4 regions of the Erwinia sp. E_sp_B01_1 genome follow, and region 1 is predicted to be linked to each of the others. Evidence: predicted binding sites of a transcription regulator. Region 1 holds the regulator's gene; each other region holds the start of a gene.
The links. The regulator ArgR, encoded in region 1, controls arginine synthesis, uptake and breakdown. The targets are predictions, from matches to a motif close to ANTGAATAAAAATACANT.

Region 1 (8,139 bases):
GCAGACGTGAGACACAACGCTGGTATTCGAACTTCAGCCGCGAGCCCTGATAAATCTCATACAGCGAGGCTTCGGCGGAGACCACCAGCTTAACATGCCGTTCATAGAACTCATCAACCAATGCCAGAAAACGTCTCGCCTGGTCCTCGGTTTTGTAGATCATCACCGGCACATTAAACAGCAAAACACTGTGGAAACGGCGCGACAGCTCAATGTAATCATGCTGGCTTCGCCCCTCGCCGCACAATGTTTTGAAATCCATCGCGACTACGCCTTCAGCCATTCCCTGGGTTGCCAGAGCGCGGTGATTGATCTCCAGCACGGGTTTATCTTTCCTGCCCTGCCCCGACAGCGCGACAAACATCCGCTCCATCTCTTTGTCTGTTGCCTCATTTAGTGGCGTCATCCACAAATGGGCCGACGTCAGCGTTCGCAGGCGATAATCAATTCCGGCATCAACATTCATGATTTCGCAGTGCTGCTTAATCATCTCTATGGCAGGCAGGAATCGGGCGCGTTGCAGCCCGTTACGATAAAGGTCGTCAGGGGGAATATTGGAGGTGGCCACCAGTGTAATCCCTCTGGCAAAAAGCGCCTCCATCAGGGTGCCGAGCAGCATCGCATCGGTGATATCTGAGACAAAAAACTCATCAAAGCAGAGCAGATCGGTTTCACTCTTGAAGCGATCGGCGACAATTTGCAACGGATCGCTCTGCCCCTGCAACTGGGTCAGCTCTTCATGAACGCGCAACATAAAACGGTGAAAATGCAGACGCTGTTTACGCTCCCCAGGAATTGCCTGAAAAAACATATCCATCAGCCAGGTTTTTCCCCGGCCCACTCCGCCCCACATATACAACCCACGTGCGGGGGCTGGCGCGTCAGTTTTGCCCTTGCCCATCAGCTTATTCAGTTTGCCAAACAGACCTTTAACAGGGGCAGAGGAAACCGGTTCAACCCGGGTCAGCGCCTGATAAATCCCGTCCAGGCGGGTCATGGCTTCACGTTGCACGGCATCAGGCTGAAACTCGCCGTTGTCCAGTGCCTGCTGGTACAGCGCCAGGGGGAGATCGTTTGCATAATTTGTTCACATTCCATGAAAAATTCGGTGCGTCAGGTGATTGATTGTCCAAAAAAAGGCCGTTATACACTAAGCGATGCTGCCTCAGGATTCCACTTCCATCAGATTAGCGGTTATAGTGGCAGGTAGTGAACTGGCGTTGGCCAGAAGCCCCTACGGAACAACGAAGACAACACGGGAGTTATTATGACCTGGGAATACGCGCTTATTGGGTTGGTAGTTGGATTAATCATCGGCGCGGTGGCAATGCGTTTTGGCAACAGTAAGCTTCGCGAACAGCGCAGCATGCAGTATGAGCTGGAAAAAACCAAAGCTGAGCTGGCCGACTATCGTGAAGAGCTGACCGGCCACTTTGCACAAAGTGCCGAGCTGCTGGATAACATGGCCCGCGACTACCGCCAGCTGTACCAGCATATGGCAAAAGGGTCGAATGACCTGCTGCCAAATCTGCCTGGGGAGAAGAATCCCTTCGCTTACCAGCTGACTGAATCTGAAGCAGATAACGATCAGGTACCCGTTCAGATGCCGCGTGACTATCCGGACAGCGCATCAGGCTTGCTTCGCGGCGATCGTGCTGCACAGAAATAAGCTGAATGAGTACAGGGCGCTTTGCGCCCTTTTTTCTTTCTGAACCAGTTTCACCCACAAGGCCATAATCCTGAGTCCCCTCACCCTTTTGGTAGCGAGAGCGTCGTAGCGATGAAGAAAAAATCCTTACTATTAAGCGCGTTAGCATTGAGTACTGGCATGAACCTGACCCTTGCTCCACAGGCGATGGCTACGCTTCCTGCGCAAATTCAGGGGCAAACCTTGCCCAGCCTGGCCCCGATGCTGGAAAAAGTGCTGCCAGCCGTGGTTAGCGTGCATGTGGAAGGCACCCAGACGAATACTCAGGAAATACCCGAGCCATTGAAGCGCTTCTTTGGTCAGGGTGGGCAGGAAGGCGCGCAGCCCCAGCCTTTTGAAGGTCTCGCTTCTGGCGTGGTTATTGACGCCGAAAAAGGCTACGTGCTGACCAATAATCATGTGGTCAACGGCGCGGATAAGATCAGCGTTCAGTTGAGTGATGGCCGCGAATTTGACGCCAAATTGATCGGCCATGACGAACAAACTGATATCGCCCTGATTCAAATCAGCGGGGCTAAAGGTCTCACTGAGGTCAAAATTGCCAACTCAGACCAGCTGAAAGTGGGTGACTTTGCCGTTGCCATCGGCAACCCGTTTGGCCTGGGCCAGACCGCAACTTCTGGCATAATTTCAGCGTTGGGACGTAGCGGGCTGAATCTGGAAGGGCTGGAGAACTTTATCCAGACCGATGCAGCCATTAACCGCGGTAACTCCGGCGGTGCGCTGGTCAACCTGAACGGTGAACTGATTGGCCTGAATACCGCCATTCTCGCTTCTGCTGGCGGTAATATAGGCATCGGTTTCGCCATTCCCAGCAACATGGCGATGAATCTGGCTCAGCAGTTAATTGAGTTTGGCGAAGTTAAACGGGGTCAGTTGGGCATCAAGGGCACAGAGATGACGGCCGAAATGGCTAAAGCCTTTAACGTGGATGTTCAGCGTGGCGCCTTCGTCAATGAAGTGTTGCCGGGTTCCGCCGCTGCTAAAGCCGGCATCAAAGCGGGTGATATCATTACCAGCCTGGATGATAAGCCGGTTGAGAGTTTTGCTGCCCTGCGCGTGACCATCGGTACCACTGCGCCAGGTAAAGATGTAAAAGTTGGCCTGCTACGTGAAGGTAAGCCTGTGACCGTCACCGTAAAACTTGATACCAGCACTCAGGGCAGCAGCAGCGCAGAACAAATGACGCCTGCGTTGCAGGGCGCCACATTGAGTGATGGTGCGGCGAAGGACGGGACCAAAGGCGTCAACGTTGATGCCGTGGAAAAATCCACGCCGGCAGAACAGTTTGGATTGCAGAAAGGCGATGTCATTGTGGGCCTTAACCGGACCAAAGTGGAAAATCTGGCTGAACTGCGCAAACTGCTGGAGGCCAAACCACCGTTACTGGCCCTGAACGTTATTCGGGGTGATGAGAGCATCTATCTGCTTTTACGTTAAATCATGATGCGGACACCTGCGTGTCCGCTTAACTCATGTTATCCTGCCCAAAGTTATCCACTCACCTGTTAAAGCCATGTTTCCTAAACTTTTGCGTTCAGTGCTTCTTGGCCTTGTGGTTGCGGGTCTTCTGCTGGCGGCCCTGCCGGCATTAAGGATCGGCAGTGACTTTTTCGCCCAAAAAGATGACAGTGCCGATCAGACGCCGGTCAGCTACAACCCGGCCGTGCGACGAGCCGCTCCTGCGGTAGTGAACGTGTATAACCGCAGTGCCAATGCCTCCGCTGATAACCTTGAGATACGCACGCTGGGATCCGGAGTAATCATGGATGCCCGCGGCTACATTCTGACTAACAAGCATGTTATCAATGATGCCGATCAGATCATCGTGGCGCTGCAGGATGGACAAATTTTCGAAGCGATGCTGGTGGGGTCGGACAGTCTTACCGATCTTGCGGTCCTGAAGATCACAGCTTCCGGGCTGCCTGTTATTCCAATCAACCCTAAACGCACCGCTCACATTGGCGATCTGGTGATGGCGATCGGTAACCCCTATAACATCGGCCAGACCGTGACCCAGGGGATTATCAGCGCAACTGGCCGTGTGGGATTAAGCCCCTCCCGTTATCAAAACTTTCTGCAAACTGATGCCTCAATCAACAAAGGCAACTCCGGTGGAGCGCTGATCAATTCGCTGGGCGAACTGATGGGCATAAACACGCTCTCATTTGATAAAAGTAATGATGGTGAGACGCCGGAAGGGATTGGCTTTGCTATACCAACCGCTCTGGCGGTTAAGATTATGGATAAATTAATTCGTGATGGCCGCGTAATCCGTGGTTTTATCGGCATCAGTGGCCGGGAAGTCCCTCAGATGCATGGGCAGAACAGCGGTCTGGATCATATTCAGGGGATCGTGGTAACTAACGTTGCCCAGGGTGGGCCAGCGGCCAAAGCGGGCTTACAGGTGAATGATGTTATCACCAGTGTGAACCATAAACCGGCGATCTCTGCTGTGGAAACCATGGATCAGGTAGCTGAAATCCGGCCGGGAACGGTGATTGATGTTGATATCATGCGCAACGACCAAAAGATGAAATTGCCAGTCACCGTACTGGAATATCCGGGAAATTAATCGATATCCTGCGCAACATCAGAAGATGAAGCTGCCAGTAGCCAGATTGAACACGGCGATAAATGAAAGGGCCAGCGATTGCTGGCCCTGTAGCAGGGTTATTTAACGAACTCTTCGCCCAGCGTAATATCTTTCTTCAGCGTTTCCAGCATGCCTTCTAAAGACTGCTTTTCAAATGCGCTCAGCGTTCCAATGGGCTGGCGTTCAATAATCCCCGTTTTACCCAGCAGCAGCGGCTGAGAGAAGAAACGGGCATACTCGCCATCGCCTTCAACGTAGGCACATTCCACAACATTGCTTTCGCCCTTCAACGCCCGCACCAGTGAAAGACCAAACTTAGCTGCAGCCTGGCCCATCGACAGCGTAGCAGACCCGCCACCCGCTTTAGCCTCAACCACTTCCGTACCGGCATTCTGAATACGTTTAGTCAGATCGGCCACTTCCTGATCGGAGAAACTGACGCCTGGGATCTGTGACAGCAGAGGAAGAATAGTCACGCCTGAGTGTCCACCTACCACAGGGATATTCAGCCCGGCAGGGTCTTTGCCTTTCAGCTCAGCAACAAAAGTATTGGAACGAATAATATCCAGCGTGGTAACGCCAAACAGTTTGTTTTTGTCGTATACGCCAGCCTTTTTCAGCACTTCAGCAGCAATTGCCACGGTGGTGTTGACCGGGTTAGTGATGATCCCTATCAGGGCTTTCGGGCTGGTGCTGGCAACCTGTTCAATCAGATTGCGCACGATACCGGCGTTGACATTGAACAGATCGGAGCGGTCCATACCAGGTTTACGCGCCACGCCGGCAGAAATCAGCACAACGTCAGCGCCCTGAAGGGCCGGGGTGGCATCTTCGCCACTGAATCCTTTGATTTTTACGTCGGTAGGGATATGGCTCAAATCTACTGCCACGCCAGGCGTAACAGGAGCGATGTCATACAGGGAGAGTTCTGAACCTGCAGGAAGCTGGGTTTTAAGCAGAAGTGCGAGAGCCTGGCCAATACCGCCAGCTGCGCCGAGAACTGCAACTTTCATCCTAAACTCCTTATTATAGTGTGCGTGATGTGTCGAAAATCTCTCTGGTCAGGAACATAGACGACCCGGAAGGTCTTAGCGAATGCCATCATGTTATTTTGAGCCCTCAGGCCCAAAAAACGCCGAAGCGGGTGAGATTGACCGCATTATAAGAAACGCTGTTCGTAACCCAGTGCAGACAACATATTCTACTTTTACATTACACCCTTAGCGCTTATCTGAACAACATCATTTTAATAACATTCTGTTTACTTTTCGTACTACCGCTCTGTTATTAAGCCCGTTTTTTTCAGCACAAAGTTTGGTAAACTGCGTCTCTGTCTGCCCGGGATGGCGGAACACCGCAAGGATTTATTGCATAAAAATTCACTTCACTGCATAATCATGTTCTGTCCCGCCGGGGCCACCCCCTTTATTTCTGACTTTTTCGCGGAAGCCTATGCGTAACCCATCAAAACAAGAAGATCTGATTAAAGCGTTCAAAGCGCTATTAAAAGAAGAGAAGTTCAGCTCGCAGGGCGAGATTGTTGCCGCACTGCAGGAAGATGGCTTCGACAATATTAATCAGTCAAAAGTGTCACGCATGCTTACCAAGTTCGGTGCTGTCCGCACGCGCAATGCCAAAATGGAAATGGTCTATTGCCTGCCTGCAGAACTCGGCGTGCCTACCACAACCAGCCCGCTGAAAAATCTGGTTCTGGATATCGACTATAACGATGCCCTGGTGGTGATCCACACCAGTCCGGGCGCCGCTCAGTTGATTGCCCGCATGCTTGACTCACTGGGTAAAGCTGAAGGGATTCTGGGAACCATTGCAGGCGATGACACCATCTTTGTTACGCCAGCGAGAGCGTTTACTGTGAAGCAGTTATATGAGGCGATCCTCAAACTGTTTGAACAGGAGCTGTAAGAAGTTTCAGTTATACCCGCAGGGATAACTCTTCAGTAGCCCGAAGGATTTTCAAAAGCCGACGCCCGTCGGCTTTGTAATTTCTGCTCTCTCCGTCCCATCCTGCCAGAACAATCGTCTGCTTCAATCGCCCTACGACAGAGTGATGAAACTGGATACTCTCGTCTCACGGTGTGATCCACCACAAATAAGCGCACAAATGGCTAAATTCACATATCCGTATGTTTTTACATGGAATTAACATGAGCTGCACAACTTATAAGCGTTTTTTATAACAGAAGGTTATTAAAAAGCAGCGAAATGATAAATAACCACAACAAAACATTATTAGCTTGCTATTAATTTTTTACGTTATCAGATCTATACTTATTTTCGTGATGAGAATCACAGTAAACAGAAAGATAAAAATACACTACGAGGAATAGATCATGAATATTAAAACTACTGTAGCTACCCTGAGCGTACTTTCCGCCCTCTCTTTTGGTGCTTTTGCAGCTGAATCTGTCAACGCGGATCAGGCGCAAAATCTGCAAGCAGTCGGCACCATCTCCGTGAGTGGCGTATCAGGCTCACCGATGAGCATTCGTCAGCAGCTGAGCCAGAAAGCCGATGCACAGGGCGCTTCTGCTTACCGTGTGGTGGAAGCCCGCCTTGATGGCAACTATCACGCTACAGCCGAGCTGTACAAATAAGCCGTTGAGACCAGCAATTACCTCTACCTTACAGACCGGTAACCCCAGGAATAAAAATCGCCTTCGAGCCCTTTCGGTTACCGCTCACCCTTACCCGGAGTATTTATTATGAAAACCAAATTAGCCATTGCCGTACTCAGCCTTGCTTCCGTCCTCTCCTTCGGTGCCAGCGCTGCACATCTCGTCACCGATCAGCAGGTTAGCAGTCAGAATCTGCAATCCATGGGCACCATCAGCGTCAGCGGTATTGATGCGGCACCAACGGATATCCGTCAGGAACTTTCGCAGAAAGCCGATAAAGAAGGCGCCAGCTCTTACCGTGTGATTGAGGCCTATACCAACGGCAACTACCACGCCACGGCAGAGTTGTATAAATAACAGAGGCCAGCAGCGCGTCGTCGAAGCCCGCAATTACCCTCGCTGGCATGCCACTGCAAAAATTTGAAAGTATTCCTCGTCAGTATGACGAACCTTTTGGCCCCGCTCGCCGGGGCCTTTTTTGTCTCTGTCCTTCAGCGAACATTAAAGCGCAGAAGGCCTTCCTGCTCCTCTTCCGCTTCATCAAACAATAAAATCAGCGCACCATAACGCCGTTTCTGCCCTGTTCCTAAATGGATAAATTCAATCCCCAGCGGCACGGGTAGCGCGCTAACTGCATCCCACAAACTGTCTAAATCGGTGACGGCCAAATCGGCCAGCGCAAAACGTTCGCTGAACTGCCGGAAAAAATGCGCCTGATCGACTATCTCATCAAAATCAAAAATCTCTGTTCTCATACTGGCCGCTCCACAAGGCAGACGGTTGGGCGGCGGGACGCCGCCCGGTGAGTTACAGTCCCCCAATATGCAGGGCTTTTACCTCTAAATACTCTTCAAGCCCCAGCACCGATCCTTCACGCCCCAGCCCGGACTCTTTCACACCGCCAAACGGGGCAAGTTCAGTAGAAACGGCACACTCATTTATGCCGACCATACCACTTTCTAATGCGGCTGAAACACGGAATACCCGCTGCAGGTTCTGGGTGTAAAAGTAAGCTGCCAGGCCAAATTCGGTATCATTGGCCCGCCGGATGACATCATCTTCATCATCAAAGCGGAAGCAGGCTGCAACCGGCCCAAAAGTCTCTTCTCTGGCGAGCTTCATCTTTTCATTCGCCTCTGCTATCACCGTTGGCTGCCAGAAGTTACCGCCCAGAGCATGACGCGCGCCACCCGTGACAA
Region 2 (8,139 bases), 1.1 Mb from region 1:
GCCCAGTATTACACTCGCCAGCATCTTAAATTCCAGGCCGGGCATTACGATCTTAACGAACCGCTGAACCGGCTGGCCGATGTGCTGCCGGCGGAGAGCGACAAGATCCGCGAGCTGACCAGCCAGGTGGATGCGCTGGTGGAGAACCGGGGGGACAAACAGGCGATGCAGGCGATCCGCCATCAGTTGACGCTGTGGCAGCAAAACGTGCCGGAAGTGATGCCGTTGCTGGCGCAGAACTACCAGCTTCAGCCGTTACAGCCTGTAGCGCAGCAGCTACAGGAGATCAGCAGCATGGGGCTGTCGTTACTGGATGCGTGGGAAGCGCACCGCACGTTTGGCGCACATGATGTGGCCGCGATGCATGCGAAGCTGGATAAGGCGGCGGCCACTCAGGATGAAGTGGTCCTGGCGCTGGTCTATCCGGTTGAGAAGTTACTGCAGGCAGGACGCTAGGCTGAAAGGCTGCTTCAACAGGTGACAGAACGCATTCTCCCGCAGGCTACAGATGAAACCTGCTCTCGCGGGCAGCAGTGAAACCCTCTCCCGCACGCGGGAGAGGAGGGCCGTTTAGCGACGAACGGCGATTGCTTCGATTTCGATCTTCACATCTTTAGGCAAACGGGCCACTTCCACGCAGGAACGCGCCGGGAAGCTGGCCTGGTGCTCAGTGAAAAAGGCTTCATAAGCGGCATTCACCGTGGCGAAGTCGTTCAAATCCTTGACGAACACCGTGGTTTTCACAATATCACCTACTTTCAGGCCGGCGGCTTCAACGATAGCCCTGACGTTCTCCAGCGACTGACGCGCCTGAGCGGTAACGTCCTCAGCCACGGTGCCGGTTTTTGGATCGACCGGGATCTGACCGGAAGTGATGATCATGCTGCCAAGATCGACGCCCTGCACGTAAGGGCCGATGGCGGCTGGTGCGTTTTCAGTGCTGATTTCGCGAGACATACTTTCTCCCTTTTAAGTGAATGCTGGCTGACAGGCCAGTGCCTCAGGGCGGGGTGATTTCCGCCCTGAATCCGGCCCATTATAGGCCGCTGACCCGTGATTACCAGTTCGCCAGCACCACGTGGTGAGCAAAGGATTTTTCGCAGTATTTGCAGGTTAAACGCACGTCATCCTGACGTTTTTTCACCGCAAAGCTGGAGCTCACCGGCTCGCTGCGGCTGATGCAGTTGCTGTTCGGGCAGGTCAGCACATGCTCGATTCGCTCTGGCATCTCCGGCGAAATTTTGCCAACCACTTCATAATTGTCGATGCGGTTCACCGTGGCGTGCGGGGCATAAACCGCCAGCTGGTTGATCTGATCTTCAGTCAGGAAAGTGTTCTCGATCTTGATCAAATCTTTGCGGCCCATCTCGCCGGAAGGCAGATTCAGGCCGATGGTAATACGCTGATCGGTTTCGGTGAGGCGGAACAGCGACAGCAGCTTAAAGCCGATCTGCGCCGGAATGTGGTCGATTACCGTGCCACGTTTAATCGCTTCAACCTGCAATTTATTGTCTTGCGTCATCGTCATACCCCTTACAGAACCGTTTCGCTAAGCACCAGCGCCAGCAGCGCCTGCCGTGCGTAGATGCCGTTGCCCGCCTGCTGGAAATACCAGGCGTAAGGCGTTTTATCCACATCGGTGGTGATTTCATCAATGCGCGGCAGCGGATGCAGCACTTTCATATTATCCTGAGCACCGGCCAGGTCAGCCGCGCGCAACACAAATTGCGCCTTAACGTTGGCGTATTCTGACGGGTCCAGACGCTCTTTCTGCACGCGCGTCATATAGAGAATATCTACCTGAGGCACCACTTCTTCGATGCTGTCGTGGCGGCTCCAGATAATGCCTTTTTCATCCAGTACATCCGTGATGTAAGCAGGCATCGCCAGCGCGTCCGGGGCGATAAAGTAGAAGCGGTTGCCATCGAACTTCGCCAGCGCCTGCGCCAGGGAGTGAACGGTACGGCCATACTTCAGGTCGCCGACCATAGCGATACTCAGGTTACTGAGGCGCCCCTGCGTTTCCTGGATGGTAAACAGATCCAGCAGCGTCTGCGTCGGATGCTGGTTAGCGCCATCGCCGGCATTGAGGACAGGCACGCCGTTGGATAACTCGGTCGCCAGGCGGGCAGCGCCTTCCTGCGGGTGGCGCATCACGATGGCATCCACATAAGTCCCAATCACCGAAATGGTGTCTGCCAGCGTCTCGCCTTTTTTGCCCAGCGAAGTGTTGCTGCCATCGGCAAAGCCGACCACGGAAGCGCCCAGACGGTGCATCGCCGTTTCAAAAGAGAGACGGGTGCGCGTGGAAGCTTCAAAAAAACAGCTCGCCACCACAATATGCTTCAGCAGTTCCGGCTGAGGAGTTGCCTTGAGACTGGCCGCCGTTTGCAGCACCAGTTCCAGCTCCTCACGGTTAAGGTCGTTAATGGAAATGATATGTTTGTGAAATAATGGATTAGCCATCGTCTCTCCTGAGCGTGCCGGTTAGCTGAAAAACGGGCAAAAAAAAGCCCCTCAATGAGGGGCTTCTTTTTATGATCGGTGATGCCAGGGAAGGAAAACGGCGCTGCCAGCCTGGTATCAGGCTTGTCACTCCGGCAATGTTAACGCTACTCAGTTTCATGCATCCTCCTGGCAAATCGCCGCAAATTATACTCGTATTGCTGATGACTTCAAGATGCAATTCCCGGTGGTTTTGCCGCTGTGTGACTGACAGCCAATCGTCATCTGAACCGGGATTTAGTGTGAATTGGAAAGCGTGGCAACCATCACCGCTTTGATGGTGTGCAAACGGTTTTCCGCCTGATCGAACACCACGCTGTGGGCAGATTCGAACACCTCGTCGGTGACTTCCATGCCGCCGTGCAGATCGTACTGCTCAGCCATCTGCTGGCCCAGCGTGGTCTGGTCATCGTGGAAAGCGGGCAGGCAGTGCAGGAATTTCACCTTTGGATTACCGGTCAGCGCCAGCATGGCGCTGTTCACCTGATAGGCGCGCAGCAGCTCAATCCGCTCCTGCCACACTTCTTTCGGTTCACCCATCGATACCCAAACGTCGGTGTAGATAAAGTCTGCGCCCTTTACGCCTTCAGCAATATCTTCGGTCAGGGTGATTTTACCGCCGGTCTTCACTGCGGCTTTACGGCATTCTTCAACCAGAGCCGGATCGGGCCAGCAACCCTTAGGGGCAACCAGGCGTAAATCCAGTCCTGTCAGCGCGGCGGCTTCCATCATGGTGTTACCCATGTTGTTGTGAGCATCACCCACATAGGCAAACGTCATCTGGCTGAACGCTTTTTCCGGCAGATGCTCCTGCATGGTCAGTAAATCTGCCAGCAGCTGAGTCGGGTGGAATTCGTTAGTCAGGCCGTTCCAGACCGGTACGCCAGCATGTTCAGCCAGGGATTCAACCAGCGCCTGACCGTGGCCACGGTACTGGATGCCGTGATACATGCGGCCCAGAACGCGGGCGGTATCTTTCATCGACTCTTTATGACCAATCTGGCTGCCGCTTGGGCCGAGATAAGTGACGTTGGCACCCTGATCGTAAGCGGCAACTTCGAAAGAGCATCGCGTGCGGGTCGAGTCTTTTTCGAAGATGAGCGCAATATTCTTGCCTTTCAGGTGCTGAACTTCTTCGCCATTCTGTTTATCTGTTTTCAGCGTGGAGGCCAGCGCAAGGAAAGCGGTAAGTTCTGCGGGGGTGAAATCCAGAAGCCTGAGAAAATGACGTTGATATAACTGACTCATAAAGCACTCCAGGTGACATTTATTGAATTAAAATTCAATTTAACCGTATGAATATGCATTTTCAACCCCGGCGTGCAGAAACTTTTGTTTAAAGGTAGTGGCGGGATGAGCACTGTGGGAAAATACTAACAAGAGATGCCACACACAGAGGAACGGATCATGGCAAACGAAGCCTTGCTGGAAGAGCAGCGTGAAGAGACGCGGCTGATTATTGAAGAGCTTTTAGACGACGGCAGCGACCCGGATGCACTTTACACCATTGAACACCACCTCTCCTGCGACAGTTTCGACGCGCTGGAAAAGGCGGCGGTTGAAGCGTTTAAAATGGGTTACGAAGTGACCGAGCCGGAAGAGCTTGAGCTGGAAGACGGCAGCAAAGTGATGTGCTGCGACATTCTCAGCGAAGGCGCACTGAACGCTGAGCTGATCGACGTTCAGGTCGAGCAACTGGTGGATCTGGCTGGCAAGTTCAACGTCGATTACGACGGCTGGGGCACCTACTTTGAAGACCCGGATGCTGAAGATGAAGACGAAGATGGTGATGCTGATGATGAAGAAGATGACGGCATCCGTCACTGATTCAAGCCGTTGAACATAAAAGGCCTGCACTCTGGTGTGGGCCTCTTTTTATTCCGTAGCCGGACGGCTCATCCTCCTCTTTCTTCACGGAACGTAAGCCCGCATGAACAACGATCGTCTTCTTGCCCCTGTTCACGAATTTCTGCATTGCCGCACCCCACAGGCCTGGATTGAACAGGCCCGTAAACCTGAACATCTGCCGCTGCTGTTAACGGACCACCTTGTCTGCGAGCTGAAAGCGGCGCAAACCGCTATGTGGCTTATTCGCCGGTATGTGGCGGACAAAGAGAGTGGTGAGGCGCTGCTGGCCTGGCTGAAGCCCTGGGAGATGTTTGTGCATTGTGAAAATGCCGATCTCTCCTTCCTTGAGCAGCATAAAGCCTTGTCAAAAACGGTCATCAGTCGGGCGGATGTTCTCTATGGTGACATCCTCGTGGATAAGATGGTGCTGCTGATCAAAGAGGAGCTGCATCATTTTTACCAGGTGCTGGAGATCATGCAGGCGCGTGGCATACCTTACGTTAAAATCACCGCCAGCCGTTATGCCAAAGGCCTGCTGCGCGAAGTCGCAACTCATGAGCCGCAAACGCTGGTGGACAAGTTAATCTGCGGCGCCTATATCGAGGCCCGTTCCTGCGAACGCTTTGCCAGCCTGGCCCCTTATCTGGATGACGAACTGGCTGCTTTTTACGTGTCGCTGTTACGCTCTGAGGCACGCCACTACCAGGATTACCTGGCGCTTGCCGCGCAGATCTCCCCTGTGGATATAACGCAACGCGTTCAAAAAATAGGGGAAACCGAAGCAAAACTGATTAATGAGCCTGACCCTGAGCTGCGCTTTCACAGCGGTGTGCCGGTAACAGAATGTTGACCCACTCTTTTCCGTAGAATTAAGCCTGGTGCGGAGGGTTGTTGTCAGCTAACCCGCATTTTTACCGCCGGGCCGGGGTGATTTTATTAAGTGTTAATCCGATCACAAATCAATTCTCTTCTGCCCTTTGGGGCCGGTGGATTGGCTATACTTTTTAATCGCGTGAAAGGGGATTGTTACCTCGGGCAAAACCTGATGCCGGATGTTCAGCTAAACATGCTGCCATCCCGAATCAGGTTTTTTTGCCTGAATTTCGCCGTGCCGGGCGGAAGGGAAATAAATTAATTCGCTTACAGCGTTTTCAGCATCGTCACTTCACAGTCCACATGTCCGGTGCAGCCCATCGGGCCGTCGATATGCTCAAACCCTAAATGCTCATACAGACGTACGGCACGAGTCAGCGAAGCAGTGGTTTCCAGATAGCAGCGTTTGAAACCGCGCTCGCGGGCAAAGTCCATCGCCTGCATGGCCAGCTCACGCGCCAGCCCCATACCGCGCACTGCGGGCATAAAGTACATCTTCTGCAGTTCGCAGATACCTTCCTCGCTGCACTTCAAGGGCGCTACGCCGCCGCCGCCGACAATCTTGCCTTCCAGCTCAATCACCCAGTAAGCACTGTCGGGTTCGCTGTAGAGCTCAAACAGATGATCGAGGTTAGGGTCGGCCACGGTAAAGCCTTTGTCTGCCGTCAGGCCAAACTCAGCGGAGACGTCGCGGATCACCCGGGCGATATGCGGATTATCATCGGACTGCATCGGGCGAACCCGCAGGGTAGTGGTTGAGAGCGTTGTCATAGCGGTGCCGTTTTTTTCTGCCTGGCAGGCAGTGTAATAACTTTAAGTAGCCTTATGCAATATCCGCTTTTTCAGCGGCTGTTACAGAGAACCTGACCATAAAAAAAGGCCCGGCGAGAATCTCTCTGCCGGGCCTTTAAGACGCAGTGATTATTACAGTGCGGCGATCACAGCCTGCTGTTCAATCAGCTTGATTTTAGCCTGCTCAAACTCGGTCATGCGCTCGCGCTCTTTCGCCACTACGGCTTCCGGAGCACGGGAGACAAACCCCTCGTTCGACAGCTTGCTCTCAATCTTACCGATTTCCACTTCCAGCTTGGTGACTTCCTTCGCCAGACGCTCCAGCTCGGTCGCTTTATCCACCAGATCCGCCATTGGGATCAGCAGCTCGGCACCGTCGATGATTTTGGTCACCGATACCGGTCCTTTTTCCGCCGCTTCCAGACAGGTAATGCTGTCCAGACGTGCCAGGGTTTTCAGGAAGCTGTGGTTTTCGGTCACGCGACGTACCACGTCAGCGCTTGCGCCACGCAGCAACACTTCCAGCGGTTTGGACGGTGACAGGTTCATTTCCGCACGGATATTACGCACGGCAACGATAGCCTGCTTCAGCCATTCCGTATCGCTCAGTGCGGCCTGGTCCACCTTCGCCGCGTCAAACGCCGGCATTGGTTGCAGCATAATGGTGTCAGCACTGATGTTTTTCAGCACTTTCACCCGCTGCCAGATGGTCTCGGTGATAAACGGAATGATGGGGTGCGCCAGACGCAGCAGCGCTTCCAGCACGGTAACCAGCGTATTACGGGTTCCACGCAGTTGCGCTTCTGAACCGCCCGTCATCACCGGTTTGGCCAGCTCCAGATACCAGTCACAGAACTGGTTCCAGGTGAACTCATACAGGATGTTGGCAGCGATATCGAAGCGATAGCTGTCCAGCGCTTCACGGTAGGCTTTCACCGTCTGGTTGAACTCGGCCAGGATCCAGCGATCGGCCAGCGACAGCTCAAGCTCGCCGCCGTTGAAGCCGCAATCCTGATCTTCGGTGTTCATCAGCACAAAGCGGCTGGCGTTCCACAGCTTGTTACAGAAGTTGCGGTAGCCTTCCAGGCGCTTCATATCCCAGTTGATGTCACGGCCCGTAGAGGCCAGTGCCGCCAGGGTGAAACGCAGCGCATCGGTGCCGTGCGGCTCAATGCCGTTCGGGAACTGCTTCTCGGTGCGCTTGCGGATCTTCTCGGCCATCTGTGGCTGCATCATGTTGCCGGTACGCTTCTCCAGAAGATCTTCCAGAGAGATGCCGTCAACCATATCCAGCGGATCGATCACGTTACCTTTTGACTTGGACATTTTCTGCCCTTCGTCATCACGGATCAGACCGGTCATGTAGATGGTCTTGAACGGGATCTGCGGCTTGCCGTTTTCATCTTTGATGAAGTGCATGGTCAGCATGATCATGCGGGCAATCCAGAAGAAGATGATATCGAAGCCGCTGACCATCACGCTGGTCGGGTGGAAAGTACGCAGCGCTTCGGTGTTCTCAGGCCAGCCCAGCGTGGAGAAGGTCCACAGGCCGGAGGAGAACCAGGTATCCAGCACGTCTTCATCCTGATTCAGGGCAACTTCGGCCCCCAGGCTGTTCTCGGCACGCACTTCATCTTCAGTGCGGCCAACGTAGACGTTGCCGTTGTTGTCATACCAGGCCGGGATACGGTGACCCCACCACAGCTGACGGGAGATACACCAGTCCTGAATATCGCGCATCCAGGAGAAGTACATGTTTTCGTACTGCTTCGGCACGAACTCAATGTCACCCTGCTCAACAGCTTCCACCGCAACTTTCGCCAGCGGGGCAGTGCGCACGTACCACTGGTCGGTCAGCATAGGTTCGATAACCACGCCGCCACGGTCGCCGTAAGGCACGGTGAGATCGTGTGGCTTCACTTCTTCCAGCAGGCCCAGCGCGTCCACGGCGGCCACAATCGCTTTACGCGCGGCAAAACGCTCCAGCTTCTGGAACTCAGCCGGGATAGCGGCGCTGTAGACTTCAGACTCTTCGCCGTTGCAGTCGTAAACCTGAGCCAGATCGCGGATATCGCCATCGAAGGTCAGAATGTTGATCATCGGCAACTGGTGGCGACGGCC
Region 3 (8,139 bases), 690 kb from region 1:
TCATGGTTGTTCCTGCAGTACGATGGCACTGTGCCCTTCACGGAGCTGGTGGACCAGGCGTGGCAGCAGGGGCTGACAGAACCGGATCCCCGCGTGGACCTCTCTGGTCAGGACGTGATGCGTAAGCTGGTGATTCTGGCTCGTGAAGCGGGCTATGACATTGAGCCGGGCCAGGTTCGGGTTGAGTCGCTGGTGCCAAAATGCTGTGAAGGCGAGTCGGTCGATCACTTCTTTGAAAATGGTGATGTGCTTAACGACCAGATGCAGCAGCGCTTTGAAGCGGCTCAGGAGATGGGGCTGGTATTACGTTACGTCGCCCGATTTGATGCAAATGGCAGAGCGCGGGTAGGTGTGGAAGCCGTACGGGGAGAGCATCCGTTAGCCTCGTTGCTACCCTGCGATAACGTGTTCGCCATTGAAAGCCGCTGGTATCGCGATAATCCATTGGTGATCCGTGGACCGGGCGCAGGCCGTGACGTGACGGCGGGGGCTATTCAGTCCGATCTGAATCGCCTGGCGCAGTTACTTTAATTTCCTCTTCCGGGCCGGCTCTCGCTGGCCCTTTGATTTTATTATGGTCTTGCTGATAACGTGAATTTTCTTCAGCTTGATTGATAATTTGTCACGCCTGTACACCATTTAACTGTTGACTGAATAACCAGAATCCGTCATTTTGAATGTCTGGACGTCTAAACGTATGGATGTTCAGTACGGATTAGCCATTTAACAGCAGCGATTGATGAGGTAAGCAGGTATGAGTTTTTTCCACGCCAATCAGCGCGAAGCGCTGAATCAAAGTCTGGCCGAACTGAACGGGCAAATTAACGTCTCCTTCGAGTTTTTTCCGCCTCGTACCAGTGAAATGGAACAGACCCTGTGGAACTCTATCGATCGTCTCAGCAGCCTGAAACCCAAATTTGTCTCGGTAACCTACGGAGCTAACTCCGGCGAGCGTGACCGTACGCACAGCATCATCAAAGGCATTAAGGATCGCACCGGTCTGGAAGCTGCCCCACACCTGACATGCGTGGATGCGACTCGTGACGAACTGCGTACTATTGCTCAGGATTACTGGAACAACGGCATCCGTCATATCGTTGCACTGCGTGGCGACCTGCCGCCGGGCAGCGGCAAGCCAGAGATGTACGGTGCCGATCTTGTCGGGTTGCTGAAAGAAGTGGGCGATTTTGATATCTCGGTAGCGGCCTATCCCGAAGTCCATCCGGAAGCCAAAAGTGCTCAGTCCGATCTGATTAACCTGAAGCGTAAAATTGATGCCGGTGCAAACCGCGCTATTACCCAGTTTTTCTTTGATGTGGAAAGCTATCTTCGCTTCCGTGACCGCTGCGTGGCCGCCGGGATTGACGTGGAAATTGTGCCTGGCATCCTGCCAGTTTCTAACTTTAAACAGCTACAGCGTTTTGCCACCATGACTAACGTCCGGGTGCCGGGGTGGATGACCAGCATGTTTGAAGGGCTGGATGAAGATCCGGAAACCCGCAAAATGGTTGGCGCCAATGTGGCGATGGATATGGTAAAAATCCTTAGCCGTGAAGGCGTAAAAGATTTCCACTTCTATACGCTGAACCGTGCTGAAATGAGCTACGCCATCTGCCATACGCTGGGTGTTCGCCCTGCGGTAGCCGTAGCCTGAAGAAACTGCTGAATTAAAAAAAGACGCCTGAGGGCGTCTTTTTTATGGCTAAAACCGCAGAGTTCAGACCATCTTTTGCTGACCTGCTGACCTGCTGACCTGCTGACCTGCTGACCTGCTGACCTGCTCATATCCGGGAAGCGAGGCTTCCCGGCACGATAATTAGCCGGTATTACGCATTCCGGCGGCCACGCCAGCGATAGTCACCATCAGCGCCTGTTCAACGCCAGCGTCAGGAGCTTCGCCTTTGGCTTCCAGCTGACGCGAACGATGCAACAGTTCAGCCTGCAGCACGTTTAGCGGATCGGTGTAGACGTTGCGCAGGGCAATCGACTCGGCAATCCACGGCTGGTCAGCCATCAGATGGGCATCGTTGGCAATGGTCAGGACAGCTTTGATGTCAGAATCCAGCTGATCGCGCAGCTGTTTGCCCAGTGGCCAGAGTTGCGGTTCTACCAGACGCTGATCGTAATACTCTGCCAGCCACAAATCAGCTTTGGAGAACACCATCTCCAGCATGCCCAGACGAGTTGAGAAGAAGGGCCAGTCACGGCACATTGTTTCCAGCACATCCTGATGACCGGCTTCCATCGCCTTTTGCAGGCCTGCTCCGGCACCCAGCCAGGCTGGCAGCATCAGGCGGTTCTGCGTCCAGGCAAAAATCCATGGAATAGCACGTAACGACTCCACTCCGCCACTTGCACGACGTTTGGCCGGACGTGAACCCAGAGGTAATTTGCCAAGCTCCTGCTCCGGGGTGGCCGAACGGAAGTAAGGCACAAAATCCTTGTTCTCACGCACATAGCCGCGATACATCTCGCAGGAATCCGCGGACAGCTGATCCATGATGCCGCACCACTCTTTCTTAGGCTCTGGCGGTGGCAGCAGGTTAGCTTCCAGAATTGCGCCCGTGTAGAGTGACAGGCTGCTGATAGTGACTTCAGGCAGGCCGTATTTAAAGCGGATCATCTCGCCCTGTTCAGTGACACGCAGGCCGCCTTTCAGGCTGCCCGGAGGCTGGGACAGCAACGCGGCATGTGCCGGTGCGCCGCCACGCCCAATCGAGCCGCCACGTCCGTGGAACAGCGTCAGCGCGATGCCCGCTTTCTCACAGGTTTTGATCAACGCATCCTGAGCCTGATACTGCGCCCAGCTTGCTGCCATCACGCCCGCATCTTTAGCGGAATCTGAATAGCCAATCATCACCATCTGCTTGCCCTGGATGATGCCGCGATACCAGTCGATGTTGAGCAACTGGCTCATCACGTCATTGGCATTGTTCAGGTCATCCAGCGTTTCAAACAGCGGTGCTACTGGCATGGTGAAAGGAATGCCGGCTTCTTTCAGCAGCAGGTGTACGGCCAGCACATCTGACGGCACTTTCGCCATAGAGATAACGTAAGCAGCAATCGAACCTTTAGGCACTTCAGCCGCTACACGGCAGGTATCCAGCACTTCTTTGGTTTCTGCACTTGGCTCCCACTGACGCGGCAGCAGCGGACGTTTTGAACTCAGCTCGCGGATCAGGAAGGCCTGTTTGTCGGCTTCTGACCAGCTTTCGTAATCGCCCAGTCCCAGGAAACGGGTAATCTCGGCAATGGCTTCGGTGTGACGGGTGCTTTCCTGACGAATATCGATTCGCACCAGTGGCACACCAAAGCACTTCACGCGGCGCAGGGTGTCAAGCAGTTGACCATTAGCAATAATGCCCATGCCGCATGCCTGCAGTGACTGATAGCAGGTATAAAGCGGGTCCCAAAGCTGGTCATTGGAGATCAGCAGGTCGGCAGGACGTGGCAGACGCTCGCCCTTCAGACGGCGCTCCAGATAGGCCTGGGTGCTCATCAGCTGACCACGCAGGTTTTTCATGATCTCGCGATAGGGCTCCAGCGCTTCCGGATTACCGCAAAGCTCACGAACTTCTGGCGTACATTCAGACATGGAGAGTTCAGAAACCAGCACGGCAATATCGCGCAGGAACAGATCGGTGGCCTTCCAGCGGCTGAGTTGCAGCACATGGCGGGTAATATCCGCCGTGACGTTCGGGTTACCGTCGCGGTCGCCGCCCATCCATGAAGTAAACTGCACGGGCACAAAATCGACCGGCAGCTTAACGCCAAATGAGGCTTCAACCTGCTCATTCAGCTCGCGCAGGAAGTTTGGCACGCCTTCCCACAGGCTGTTTTCCACCACCGCGAAGCCCCACTTGGCTTCATCCACCGGGGAAGGACGGTACTTACGGATTTCATCGGTATGCCAGGCTTGCGCAACCAGCTGGCGCAAACGACGCATAATCTGGGATCGATCGTAATCAGAAAGATCGTTGTGATCGAGCTGTTTAAGGCAGCTGTTAACTTCAACCAGCTTGTGGATCAGCGTACGACGAGTGATTTCAGTCGGGTGAGCGGTCAGCACCAGCTCCAGTGAGAGCGACTCAATGGCCTGACGGATCGACGCTTCGCTCAGGTCGGGCTGCTGCTTAAGACGGTCGAAAACTTTGGTCAGCATCTCCGGGTGGTTAGCCCCTTCGCCTTTCGGGGAGATGGTGTGATATTGCTCGGCGACATTGGTCAGATTCAAAAACTGACTGAAGGCGCGTGCCACGGGCAGCAGCTCGTCATTTGACAAGTTTTGCAGCGTTGACAGCAATTCTTTACGGTGGGCGTCATTTCCCGCACGTGATGACTTAGAGAGCTTACGGATGGTTTCCACCCGCTCAAGGATGTTCTCTCCAAGCGCATCCTTAATCGTATCCCCGAGCAGTTTGCCGAGCATACTGACATTACTTCGCATTGCGGAATATTGTTCGTTCATATGACCCCTGACACCCTTCTTGTTTTTGTCACTTTATTTCACCGTCGCCGGCATAACTTCGCCTTTTATCTAGCCACGTTCGTTACCATTCGTCAATTGGCTAAAATCTGGCAAGTTCAGCGGCTAAATTACGGTTATTTATGAAATTTAATTACAACAAAGTGAGATAAGTTATTCTTATCATGAAAGACGGAACAAATCAGGGGCAACTCGCTGTTTAACTAGTGAATTGCCCCGAATGTCATTTAGTGGTGGCAAAAATGATGCACAACCTGAGCGATCAATTCGCGGGTTGGTTTAATAAATGCGGTATCGATGTATTCATCAGGCTGGTGCGCCTGATTGATTGATCCGGGTCCTAGAACCAGGGTCGGGCACAATTCCTGGATAAATGGCGCTTCCGTACAGTAATTCACCACTTCTGTCTCTGTTCCCAGCAGTTTTTCAACAACCTGGACCAGTTTATGGTCGCGCGGGCATTCATATCCCGGGATCGGAGGATGCAACTCAGCGATCGTCACACGGCCAGGCCAGCGTTCGCTAACCGGTGCCAGCGCATCATTCAGCAACCCTTCCAGTTCGTTCAACGACAGTCCCGGCAGCGGACGAATATCCATATACATTTCACAACAGGCACAGATACGATTTGGTGCATCGCCGCCGTTGATATAGCCAAAGTTCATGGTTGGATAGGGGATCGCAAAACCGTCATGGTGGTAGCGTTCTTTCAGCGTATTACGCAGACCCATCAGATGCGTAATGGATTCATGCATCAGCTCAATGGCATTAACCCCGCGTGCAGGATCGCTGGAATGTCCCGACTGGCCCTGAATGCGGATTGACTGAGACAAATGGCCCTTGTGAGCACGAACGGGTTTCAGCGAGGTCGGCTCACCGATGATCGCGCAATCCGGTCGGATGGTTGTGTTTTCAGAGAAATACTTCGCCCCGGCCATCGTGGTTTCTTCATCGGCGGTGGCCAGGATATAGAGCGGCTTTTCCAGCTTTGTCACGTCAATGTCGCGCAGGGTATCCAGAATGAAAGCAAAGAAGCCTTTCATGTCAGCAGTACCCAGGCCGTACAGCTTATTATCGTGTTCGGTCAGCGTGAACGGATCGCGGGTCCAGCGGCCATCGTCATAGGGAACGGTATCGGTATGACCTGCCAGTAGCAATCCACCCGCACCCTTGCCGGTTTTGGCCAGCATGTTGAATTTATGGCGGGTGCCCGGCACCGGTTGGACCTCAACGCTGAAGCCCAGGTCGCGGAACCAGCCGGCCAGCAAATTGATTAAAGTTTCATTACTCTGATCGATGGCAATGTCGGTTGCGCTGATTGAAGGAGTGGCAATCAACTCACGGTAGAGCTCAATAAAAGGCGGTAATTTTGTCTTCACTGTTGACAGTCCTTGAGTTAGGATAGTATCAATATTCATGCATTAATAGTGAATAAAAATACATTAATGGCGTACGGATGGAAACCGGAAAATCTTCCAAAGTCCAGCGCCGCTCGCGTGGGTACACAGCTTCAAACCGCTGCAACCCGAAATTTTGAGACCAGATAAGGTAGTCAGTCTGATGTTGAATACGCTGATTGTTGGTGCCAGTGGCTATGCTGGCGTAGAGCTTGCGACTTACCTGAATCGTCACCCACAGGTGAACATAACCGCTTTGGCGGTTTCAGCGCAAAGCCCGGACGCAGGAAAATTACTTTCCGATCTTCATCCACAGTTAAAAGGCATCCTTGATATGCCGTTGCAGCCTCTGAGCAGCGCTTCGCAATATGCGGATAAAGTGGATGTTGTTTTCCTGGCGACTGCCCATGAGGTCAGCCATGACCTCGCGCCTGAATTCCTCGCTGCTGGCTGTGTGGTATTCGATCTTTCCGCAGCCTTCCGCGTTAACGATCAACGTTTTTTCACTGACTATTATGGCTTCTCTCATCAGCATCAGGCGTGGCTGGATAAAGCCGTTTACGGCCTGGCTGAGTGGCAGCACGATAAAATTAAAGAGGCTCAGCTGATTGCTGTGCCTGGTTGTTATCCTACTGCGGCGCAGCTGGCTTTGAAGCCGCTGGTCGAAGGTGGCTTATTAAATGACGCGCAATGGCCGGTGATCAATGCCACCAGCGGTGTGAGCGGCGCGGGCCGTAAAGCGGCGGTGGGCACCAGCTTCTGCGAGGTCAGCCTCCAGCCTTACGGCATCTTCACCCATCGCCATCATCCTGAAATTGTTGCGCATCTTGGCGTACCGGTGATCTTTACGCCGCACCTGGGAAATTTCCCTCGCGGTATTCTGGCCACTACCACCTGCCGGTTAAAAGCAGGGGTAACGCGTGATGATGTGGCTGAGGCCTTCCACACTGCCTATCATGATAAGCCGCTTGTGCGGGTCTATGATAAAGGTGTGCCTTCCATTAAAGGCGTGGTCGGCCTGCCTTTTTGTGACATCGGCTTTGCCGTTCAGGGCGAGCACCTGATTGTCGTTTCAGCGGAGGATAACCTGCTGAAAGGGGCTTCGTCACAGGCGGTGCAATGCCTGAATATACGTTTCGGTTTCCCGGAAACGCAGTCACTTATTTAATCAGTGAGTAAGGTTATGAATCCCTTAATTATTAAACTCGGTGGCGTGCTGCTGGATAGCGAAGAGGCGCTGGAGCGTCTGTTTGATGCGCTGGTCACTTACCGTACCGCTCACCAACGGCCATTAGTGATTGTTCACGGCGGCGGTTGCCTGGTCGATGAGCTGATGAGCAAGCTCGCGCTGCCGGTGAAAAAGAAGAATGGCCTTCGCGTCACGCCAGCCGATCAGATCGATATTATCACCGGAGCGCTGGCCGGAACCGCCAACAAAACCCTGCTTGCCTGGTCTAAAAAACACGGCATAGAGGCGGTAGGTCTGTGCCTGGGTGATGGCAGTAGCGTCAACGTTGAGGCCTTCGATGAAGAGCTGGGGCACGTTGGCCTGGCTACGCCAGGATCGCCAGTATTGATTAATACGCTCCTGACGGCGGGTTTTCTGCCGGTAATCAGCTCTATCGGTATCACTCAGGACGGCAAGTTGATGAACGTCAATGCCGATCAGGCCGCTACCGCGCTGGCTTCAACTCTTGGCGCTGACCTGATCCTGCTGTCAGATGTCAGCGGTATTCTGGATGGTAACGGTCAGCGTATTGAAGAGATGACCGCCGGGATGGCTGAGCAGTTGATCGCTGAAGGCGTTATTACCGATGGCATGATCGTGAAAGTTAATGCTGCCCTCGACGCTGCTCGCACGCTGGGCCGCCCGGTAGATATTGCCAGCTGGCGGCATGCTGAACAGCTGCCAACCCTTTTCAACGGCGTGTCTGTAGGCACCCGGATCCTCGCTTAACAAAGTTTTCAAGGAAATGACAATGCAAGACAAGAGCATCAAGAAAATCGTACTGGCTTACTCCGGTGGTCTGGATACTTCGGCAATCATTCCATGGCTGAAAGAGAACTACGGCGGTTGTGAAGTGGTGGCGTTTGTGGCCGATATTGGTCAGGAGCGCGGCGATCTGGAAGGTGTTGAGCAGAAAGCTCTGCAGTCCGGTGCCTCTGAATGCCACGTTGTAGACCTGCGTGAAGAGTTCATTAGCGACTACGTCTATCCTGTACTGCAAACTGGTGCATTGTATGAAGGCACCTACC
Region 4 (8,139 bases), 1.4 Mb from region 1:
CAGCGGTGAAGCGCCTGCGCTGAAGAACCCGCCCAACCTGGAAGAAACCTTCACCGAACGGCACGAAAAAATCATCGCCGAAATTCTGCGGATAAAAGCCGCGTGGCTTGCTGCCGGAAATTTGCACGATCTCATCGCGCAGTCCGGTGTGGATAAGCGCAGTTACAGCAGTAAGCATTTACCAGCCTGGCTGGATAAACTGACGCAGTGGGCTTCAGAAGAGACCGAAGATTACAGTTTTCCCAAAGAGCTTGAACGCTTTGGGCAGAACGTCTTACTGGATAAAACCAAAAAAGGCGAGGCGCCTCAGCATCCGCTGTTTACTGAAATTGACCGCTTTCTGGCGGAACCGCTCTCGCTGCGTGAGCTGGTGATAGCGCGGGCGTTGAGCGAAATCCGTTTCGTCACGCAGAAAGAGAAGCGGTTGAATGCGCTGCTGGGCTTTGATGACCTGCTGGGCGGGCTGGATGCCGCATTGCAGCAACCTACCGGTGAGGCGCTGGCGCTGGCGATTCGATCCCGCTATCCGGTTGCGCTGATTGATGAATTCCAGGACACCGATCCTCAGCAATACCGTATTTTCCGCACGCTGTATGTCGGGCAACCGGAGCACGCGTTGCTGCTGATTGGCGATCCCAAACAGGCGATCTACGCTTTTCGCGGGGCGGATATTTTCACCTATATGAAGGCGCGTAACGAAGTCAGCGCCCACTATACGCTGGATACTAACTGGCGCTCTTCCCCTGGCATGGTGAACAGCGTAAATCAGCTGTTTTCGCAGCAGCAGCACCCTTTTCTGTTCAGTGATATTCCTTTTCTGGCCGTACAGCCTGCGGCCCCCAATGCGGCGCTCAGCTTTACCCTGGAGGGGCAAGAGCAGCCCGCCTTACGCTTCTGGCTACAGCCGGGGGACGGCGTTGGCGTGACGGATTATCAACAGTTTATGGCACGTCAGTGCGCTGCCGATATCTGCCACTGGCTGACCGCAGGTCAGCAGGGCACCGCGCTGCTGGGTAAGGGTGAACAACAGCGCCCCGTGCAGGCTTCGGATATCACTATTCTGGTTCGTAGCCGCGGGGAAGCCGCGGTAATGAGGGAAGCCCTGAACAGCCTGGCTATTCCCTCCGTTTACCTCTCAAACCGTGACAGCGTTTTCACCACGCCCGAAGCCCGTGAAATGCTATGGCTGCTGCAGGCCGTTCTGGCGCCTGAACAGGAGCGGGTGCTGCGCAGTGCGCTGGCGACCAGTATTTTTGGTCTGGATGCGCCCACGCTGGATGCCCTGAACCAGGATGAGCGCGCCTGGGATGCGTTGGTGGATGAGTTTGACCGCTACCGCCAGCGCTGGCTTAAACGTGGCGTTCTGCCGATGCTGCGTGAGCTGATGGTGAACCGGCATATTGCAGAAAACCTGCTGGCCTCAGAGAGCGGCGAACGGCGGCTGACCGACCTTCTTCATCTTGGCGAACTGTTGCAGGAAGCCTCAGCCCAACTGGACAGCGAATATGCGCTGGTCCGCTGGCTGGCGCAGGAAGTCGCGCAGCCCAACGGACAGTCTTCCAGCCAGCAGCTAAGGCTGGAGAGCGATCGTCACCTGGTGCAGATTGTCACTATTCACAAATCCAAAGGGCTACAGTATCCGCTGGTCTGGCTGCCGTTTGCCGCTAATTATCGTGAGGCAGGCCAGGGCATCTACCACGATCGCGAAAGTTTTCAGGCGTTTCTTGACCTGTACAACGATGAAGAGAGCGTGGAACTGGCGGAACAGGAGCGTCTGGCTGAGGATCTGCGGCTGCTCTATGTTGCCCTGACCCGCTCAGTCTGGCATTGCAGCGTCGGCATTGCACCGCTGGTGAAAGGCAACCGCAAGAAAGAGGGCAGCAGCGACCTGCACCACAGCGCACTGGGCTATCTGGTGCAAAAGGGGGAAGCGGCGGATGCCAGCCAACTGCGTGACCAGCTTCAGGCTTTGAAAAGTGCTGCTTCGGATATCGTCATTGCCGGAGCACCGGATACCACCCCGTGGCGGCCTCAGCAGGCGGCAGAGCAAACGCTCACCAGCCAGCAAATCACCCGTTCGCTGCGTGATGAATGGCGCGTTACCAGCTATTCCGGGCTCCAGCAGCATGGCCACTCGGCCGCCTTTGATCTTCTTCCCCGGCTGGATGTGGACGCAGCAGGCGAAAGCCAGGCTCAGAGGGTGGCGGAACTCACGCCGCACAGCTTCCCCCGTGGGGCTGCGCCGGGCACATTTCTGCACAGCTTGTTTGAGGGGCTGGATTTCACTCAGCCGGTTGATGAGGAGTGGTTGAGTGAGCAGTTGCTGGCTCAGGGGCATGATATTGCCTGGCTGCCGGTAATGAAGCAGTGGCTGGAGTGTATTCTGCAAACGCCGCTGGATGAAACGGGTGTCAGCCTGAGCCAGCTGCCCGCCGACAAACGCCAGGTAGAATTACAGTTTTACCTTCCCATCAGGCAGATGCTTTCAGCCAGCAGCCTGGACTCCCTGATCCGTCAGCATGATGAGCTGTCGGCAACCTGCCCGCCGCTGAATTTTCAGCAGGTGCAGGGGATGCTTAAAGGCTTTATTGACCTGGTATTCTGCTGGCAGGGGAAATACTACCTGCTGGATTATAAATCTAACTGGCTGGGTGCCTCGGCAGAGGATTACACCCCGCAAGCGATGGCCCACGCAATGCAGGCCCATCGTTATGACCTGCAGTACCAGCTTTACAGCCTGGCGCTTCACCGTTATCTGTGCCACCGACTGGCTGATTATGACTATCAGCAGCACTTTGGTGGCGTATTCTATCTGTTTTTACGCGGTATCGACGGTTCAGCCGGCGGGAACGGGATCTACCGGACCCGGCCAGATGCGGCCTTCATCGCATCGCTGGATGCCCTGTTTGCCGGGAAAGAGCATGAGGATTTATGTCAGGAATAATTGCCCTGCTGCAGCAGGGCTGCGAACAACGGCTGTTTCGTTCTCTGGACGTTCAGTTTGCCGGTATGGTGGCCAGCGAAGAGCAGCCCTGGCTGATGCTGGCGGCGGCCTGTGTCAGTGCAGAAGCGGGGGAAGGACACGTTTGCCTGCCGCTGGTGCAGCTTACCGAGCAGTCGCTGTTTGATGGACGCCATCCTGAATTTGCCCGTCAACTCTGGCAGGCAGCCGGAGAGCCGGACTGGCTGGCTCTGCTGCAGGGCTCCCATGCGGTAGGTGATGGAACAACGGCCACGCCGCTGGTGCTGCATCAACAGCGTCTCTACCTGCACCGTATGTGGCAGTCTGAGGGCCATGTGGCGCAGTTTATTGTCCGTGAGTCTCCTGTTGCTGCGTTTGATCGTTCGCTGGTGCGGGCCGCGCTGGATAAGCAGTTTGGTCTGCAGCCGGATAACTGGCAGAAAATTGCGGCGGCGGTCGCCATCACCCGGCAAATCGCGGTGATCTCTGGCGGACCGGGAACCGGGAAAACCACGACGGTAGCAAAATTACTGGCGACAATGCTGGCGCTGTCTGAAGGTGCGATGCGTATCCGCCTCGCCGCCCCTACGGGCAAAGCTGCCGCAAGGCTGACCGAATCACTGGGGAAAGCGCTGCAACAGCTGGATGTCAGCGACGAAGAGAAACAGCGCTTCCCGGCCGAAGCGACCACGCTGCACCGACTGATGGGCGCGGTACCTGGCAGCCAGAGAATGCGCTATCACGCCGGTAATCCTTTGCACCTGGATTTGTTGGTGGTCGATGAAGCCTCAATGGTGGATTTGCCGATGATGGCGAACCTGATTGCTGCTTTACCGCCACACGCGAGGGTCATTTTCCTTGGCGATCGCGATCAACTGGCTTCAGTAGAAGCCGGGGCCGTGCTGGGCGATATCTGCCGCTGTGCGGAAGCGGGCTACAGCCCTGAACGGGCGGCGGAGCTCTCTGAACTCACCGGCTACGCAGTCGAAGGAAATAATGACGCTCAGGCTCCTCTGGTGCGCGACAGTATTTGCCTGCTGCGTAAAAGCTACCGTTTTGATGCCTCTTCCGGTATTGGTCAGCTTGCACTGGCGGTGAATGCCGGGGAAACGCGGCAGGTGGAAAAGGTTTTTGATAGCGGATTTACCGATATCGAGCGCTTCTCACTGAACAGCAGCGAGGCTTATCAGCATCTTCTTTCTGCGGGCGTTGTGGGCTACCGGCACTACCTTAGCTGCCTGGCAGAGGGCGCTGAACCTCAGGAAGTGTTAAAAGCTTTTGGCCGTTTCCAGCTGCTGTGCGCCCTACGCGAAGGGCCATTTGGCGTGATGGGGCTTAACGAGCGCATCGAAGTTTCTCTGCTCAGGGCGGGACTGATTCGCCGCTCACCAGGACCGGCCGGGAAATGGTATGTGGGCCGTCCGGTGATGATTGCCCGCAACGACAGCACGCTGGGGCTGTTTAACGGCGATATTGGTATCGCCATGCCGGATGAGGAAGGGGCACTTAAGGTCTTCTTCCCGTTGCCCGATGGCAGTATCAAAGCGGTGCTGCCCAGCCGGTTGCCGCCGCATGATACAGCCTGGGCCATGACCGTACACAAATCGCAGGGTTCAGAGTTTGAGCATACGCTGCTGGTCCTGCCCGTACAGTACACCCCGGTACTGACCCGTGAGCTGGTCTATACCGCCATCACCAGGGCCAAACAGCGTCTGACGCTTTATGCAGAAACACCTGTGCTGCACAGCGCGGTTAAAATGCGCACCCTGAGGCGAAGTGGGCTGGTAGAGAGGCTGGTGGAGTAACCGCCCGGCAGTTTTTTCAGTCGGGGCAGGGATAAGCGCGCAGGTGAGCCACGTCAGTTGAGGCGAGAACGCAAAAACGCCCGGTGATCTTCACCGGGCGTTTTGCTTTTTATCGGGCAGCAATAGTTCGTTAAGCTTTTTCCTGTCCCTCAACAGCAGCGGTAGGACAGTTTTCTTCCACGCGTCAGGCCATCAGGCGGGCGTGGCGCAGATCGGCCATCAGCACTTTGGAACGGCGCTGATAGTTGTACATCTCTTTTTTACTTTCCGGCAGCACTTCAATATCCACCGGCGTAAAGCCACGCTCCTGGAACCAGTGGATGCTGCGGGTAGTCAGCACGAACAATTTATTCAGCCCCATCTGACGAGCCTGTAACGCTACTCGCTCCAGCAGCGCCTCGCCGCGGGATGAGCTGCGGTAATCCGGATGAACGGCGACGCAGGCCATTTCACCAATCTGTTCTTCCGGGAAGGGGTAGAGCGCCGCACAGCCGATAGTCAGGTTGTCACGCTCAATAATGGTGAACTTATCGATTTCCATCTCCAGTTGCTCACGCGAGCGGCGAACCAGAATACCCTGTTGCTCAAGCGGCCGGATCAACTCCAGAATGCCGCCAATGTCGTTGATGGTGGCGCGACGGATCTGCTCTGCACTTTCCATCACAATCTGCGTGCCTATACCGTCACGAGAGAAGAGCTCCTGCAGCAGGGCCCCATCCTCCTGATAACTGATCAGGTGACTGCGCCGGACGCCGCTGCGGCAGGCTTTTACTGCACCGCGCAGGAAACGAACCGTACCCGACAGGTAATCATCTTCTTTTTCCAGATCTTCAATACGCTGTTGGGCATCGTTGGGGAACAGTTCAGAGATAACGTTGCCTTCGCTGTTCGTCACGCCCTGCTCTGAACAGAAGCCGATCATTTTTTCCGCTTTAAGCTTGATAGCCAGCTGCGTGGCGACTTCTTCAGAGGTGAGGTTAAAGCTCTCGCCAGTGACGGAAACGGCCACCGGCCCCATCAGTACGATGGCACCGCTGTCGAGTTGCCGGTGGATCGCCTCTTCATCAATGCGCCGGATGCGTCCACTGTGACAGTAGTCAACGCCATCATCCACGCCCAGCGGCTGAGCAATGATGAAGTTGCCGCTGACCACATTGATATGCGCACCCTGCAGCGGCGTGTTATTCAGGCTCATAGAGAGGCGGGCAGTAATATCTAACTGCAGACGACCGGCAGCTTGCTTGACCAGTTCAAGCGATTGCGCGTCCGTGACTCGTGTATGCTTGTGATAAATGGGTTCCAGCTGATGTTCAGCCAGATTAGCGTCAATCTGAGGCCGGGCGCCGTACACCACCACCAGGCGAATGCCGAGGCTGTGCAGCAGGCCAATATCATTGACGATGCTTGAGAAGTTCTCGTGTTCAATGGCTTCGCCACCGAGCATGATGACAAACGTTTTACCACGGTGGGCATTGATATAGGGGACGGTATGACGAAATCCCTGAACCAGCTCGGTACTACGTTCCTTCACGGCAAACCCTCTATGAATTATTATTCGCTAAAAGTGTATTTTTATTCTTTTAGAGGCCAGGCGCAAGGGGCAATTTTGCCGGGTTTTTCCGCTTTAGTGGCCACCCGAACGGCTAATGCACTGCATTATATCGATTTTTTCGGGTGACACTGCCAAAGGGATTCGCTAAAGTTTTTGCACCTTGTAGTCATTTGGCTTTTTTTCAGACACAAAACAGTAATGGAAGTGGAGCAGCATGTCCGATTTACCCTCTCCTGGCAGACGCCGGTTGTTAAAAAGCGCAGGAGCCGTCTTGCTGCTCAGCGTCAGTAAGGTGGGCCTGGCTGCCAGCAGTCATGCGGTGGCTATCCGTATCTGGCCTTCTTCTACCTACTCCCGCTTAACGCTGGAATCTGACCGGCCCCTTAAATATAAACAGTTTGCGCTCAGCCATCCTGAACGGGTGGTTGTGGATATTAAAAATATCCATCTCAATCATGTTCTGAAAGGGGTGGGTAATCTGGTCCGCAGCGACGATCCCTATATTAAAAATGCGCGTGTAGGCCAGTTTGATGCCCACACTGTACGGCTGGTGCTGGAACTTAAGCAGAACGTCACGCCGCGTGTTTTCACCCTGGATCCGGTGGCGGGGATTAAAAACCGGCTGGTGATGGATCTCTATCCCGCCAAAGGCAGCAGCTACGATCATGCCGACGACCCCCTGCTGGCGTTAATGGAGGATTACAACAAAGGTAATCTGGAGAGCAGCCAGCCTGCGACGGCTCCTTTACCCGGTAAAGCGGGAAGGGACCGTCCAATAGTGATCATGCTTGATCCGGGGCATGGCGGGGAAGATACCGGGGCGATTGGCAAACACAAAACCCGTGAAAAAGATATCGTACTGAAGATTGCCCGGCGGCTGAAATCGCTGATCGATAAAGAGCCCAATATGCGTGCCCATATGACCCGCAATGAGGATGTCTTTATTCCCCTGAAAGTCAGGGTCGCTAAAGCGCGTAAACAACGTGCGGATCTGTTTGTGTCGATTCATGCGGATGCCTTCACCAGCCGTGCTGCCCGGGGCTCTTCGGTGTTTGCCCTGTCCACCAAAGGGGCGACCAGTACCGCTGCCCGCTATCTTGCACAGACTCAGAACGAATCGGATCTGATTGGGGGTGTCAGTATGAGCGGGGACCGCTATCTCGATCACACCATGTTCGATATGGTGCAAAGCCTGACGGTTAATGACAGCCTTAAATTTGGTAAAGAGGTGCTGTCCCGCATGGGCAAAGTCAATCACCTGCATAAGAAGACGGTAGATCAGGCTGGGTTTGCGGTACTTAAAGCGCCAGATATCCCTTCTATCCTGGTAGAGACGGCGTTTATCAGTAATCTGGAAGAAGAGCGTAAGCTGCGCACCACGCGGTTCCAGCATCAGGTTGCGGATTCCATTCTGGCGGGGATAAAAGCTTACTTCGCAAGCGGGGCATCATTAGCACCAAGGAAATAGTCAGTAGAGCGGGGTGGGGTAGTGCTCACCCTGAAAATCAGGTTTGAAAGAAAAGGGAGAGTTTACAGGGGAAGAAAAAGGATTTTCAAAAGCCAGAAACAAAAAAACACCCGTTAAGGTGTTAAATTGGTTGCGGGAGCCGGATTTGAACCGACGACCTTCGGGTTATGAGCCCGACGAGCTACCAGGCTGCTCCATCCCGCGTCCGATATGCTGTTGCTTCCGTCACAACAGGTCTTACTGTACTGCACACTTCCGTGAAGAAGTGGTTGCGGGAGCCGGATTTGAACCGACGACCTTCGGGTTATGAGCCCGACGAGCTACCAGGCTGCTCCATCCCGCGTCCGATATA

Region 2: a site for ArgR is predicted at 3,775-3,792, ahead of argF (ornithine carbamoyltransferase). Genes of this name have one in related genera too.
Region 3: a site for ArgR is predicted at 5,913-5,930, ahead of argC (N-acetyl-gamma-glutamyl-phosphate reductase). Genes of this name have one in related genera too.
Region 4: a site for ArgR is predicted at 6,331-6,348, ahead of argA (amino-acid N-acetyltransferase). Genes of this name have one in related genera too.

What each region holds. Positions count from the first base shown of each region.
Region 1 covers NZ_CP142208.1:497,481-505,619, reverse strand. The annotation lists gene zapE (cell division protein ZapE) at 1-1,063, opposite strand, end outside; gene zapG (Z-ring associated protein ZapG) at 1,268-1,669, shown strand; gene degQ (serine endoprotease DegQ) at 1,781-3,148, shown strand; gene degS (outer membrane-stress sensor serine endopeptidase DegS) at 3,225-4,283, shown strand; gene mdh (malate dehydrogenase) at 4,382-5,317, opposite strand; gene argR (transcriptional regulator ArgR) at 5,757-6,227, shown strand; gene yhcN (peroxide/acid stress response protein YhcN) at 6,656-6,919, shown strand; gene yhcN (peroxide/acid stress response protein YhcN) at 7,028-7,297, shown strand; gene VRC33_RS02320 (hypothetical protein) at 7,432-7,695, opposite strand; gene VRC33_RS02315 (NAD-dependent succinate-semialdehyde dehydrogenase) at 7,748-8,139, opposite strand, start outside.
Region 2 covers NZ_CP142208.1:4,222,980-4,231,118, reverse strand. The annotation lists gene VRC33_RS19675 (family 20 glycosylhydrolase) at 1-456, shown strand, start outside; gene ridA (2-iminobutanoate/2-iminopropanoate deaminase) at 571-957, opposite strand; gene pyrI (aspartate carbamoyltransferase regulatory subunit) at 1,058-1,522, opposite strand; gene pyrB (aspartate carbamoyltransferase) at 1,534-2,466, opposite strand; gene argF (ornithine carbamoyltransferase) at 2,743-3,753, opposite strand; gene rraB (ribonuclease E inhibitor RraB) at 3,913-4,332, shown strand; gene miaE (tRNA isopentenyl-2-thiomethyl-A-37 hydroxylase MiaE) at 4,436-5,203, shown strand; gene VRC33_RS19640 (GNAT family N-acetyltransferase) at 5,494-5,997, opposite strand; gene VRC33_RS19635 (valine--tRNA ligase) at 6,151-8,139, opposite strand, start outside.
Region 3 covers NZ_CP142208.1:4,609,266-4,617,404, reverse strand. The annotation lists gene VRC33_RS21425 (bifunctional aspartate kinase/homoserine dehydrogenase II) at 1-531, shown strand, start outside; gene metF (methylenetetrahydrofolate reductase) at 755-1,654, shown strand; gene ppc (phosphoenolpyruvate carboxylase) at 1,817-4,468, opposite strand; gene argE (acetylornithine deacetylase) at 4,714-5,865, opposite strand; gene argC (N-acetyl-gamma-glutamyl-phosphate reductase) at 6,047-7,051, shown strand; gene argB (acetylglutamate kinase) at 7,067-7,840, shown strand; gene VRC33_RS21395 (argininosuccinate synthase) at 7,863-8,139, shown strand, end outside.
Region 4 covers NZ_CP142208.1:3,869,910-3,878,048, reverse strand. The annotation lists gene recB (exodeoxyribonuclease V subunit beta) at 1-2,944, shown strand, start outside; gene recD (exodeoxyribonuclease V subunit alpha) at 2,932-4,767, shown strand; gene argA (amino-acid N-acetyltransferase) at 4,952-6,298, opposite strand; gene amiC (N-acetylmuramoyl-L-alanine amidase AmiC) at 6,534-7,787, shown strand; tRNA gene VRC33_RS18095 (tRNA-Met) at 7,915-7,991, opposite strand; tRNA gene VRC33_RS18090 (tRNA-Met) at 8,054-8,130, opposite strand.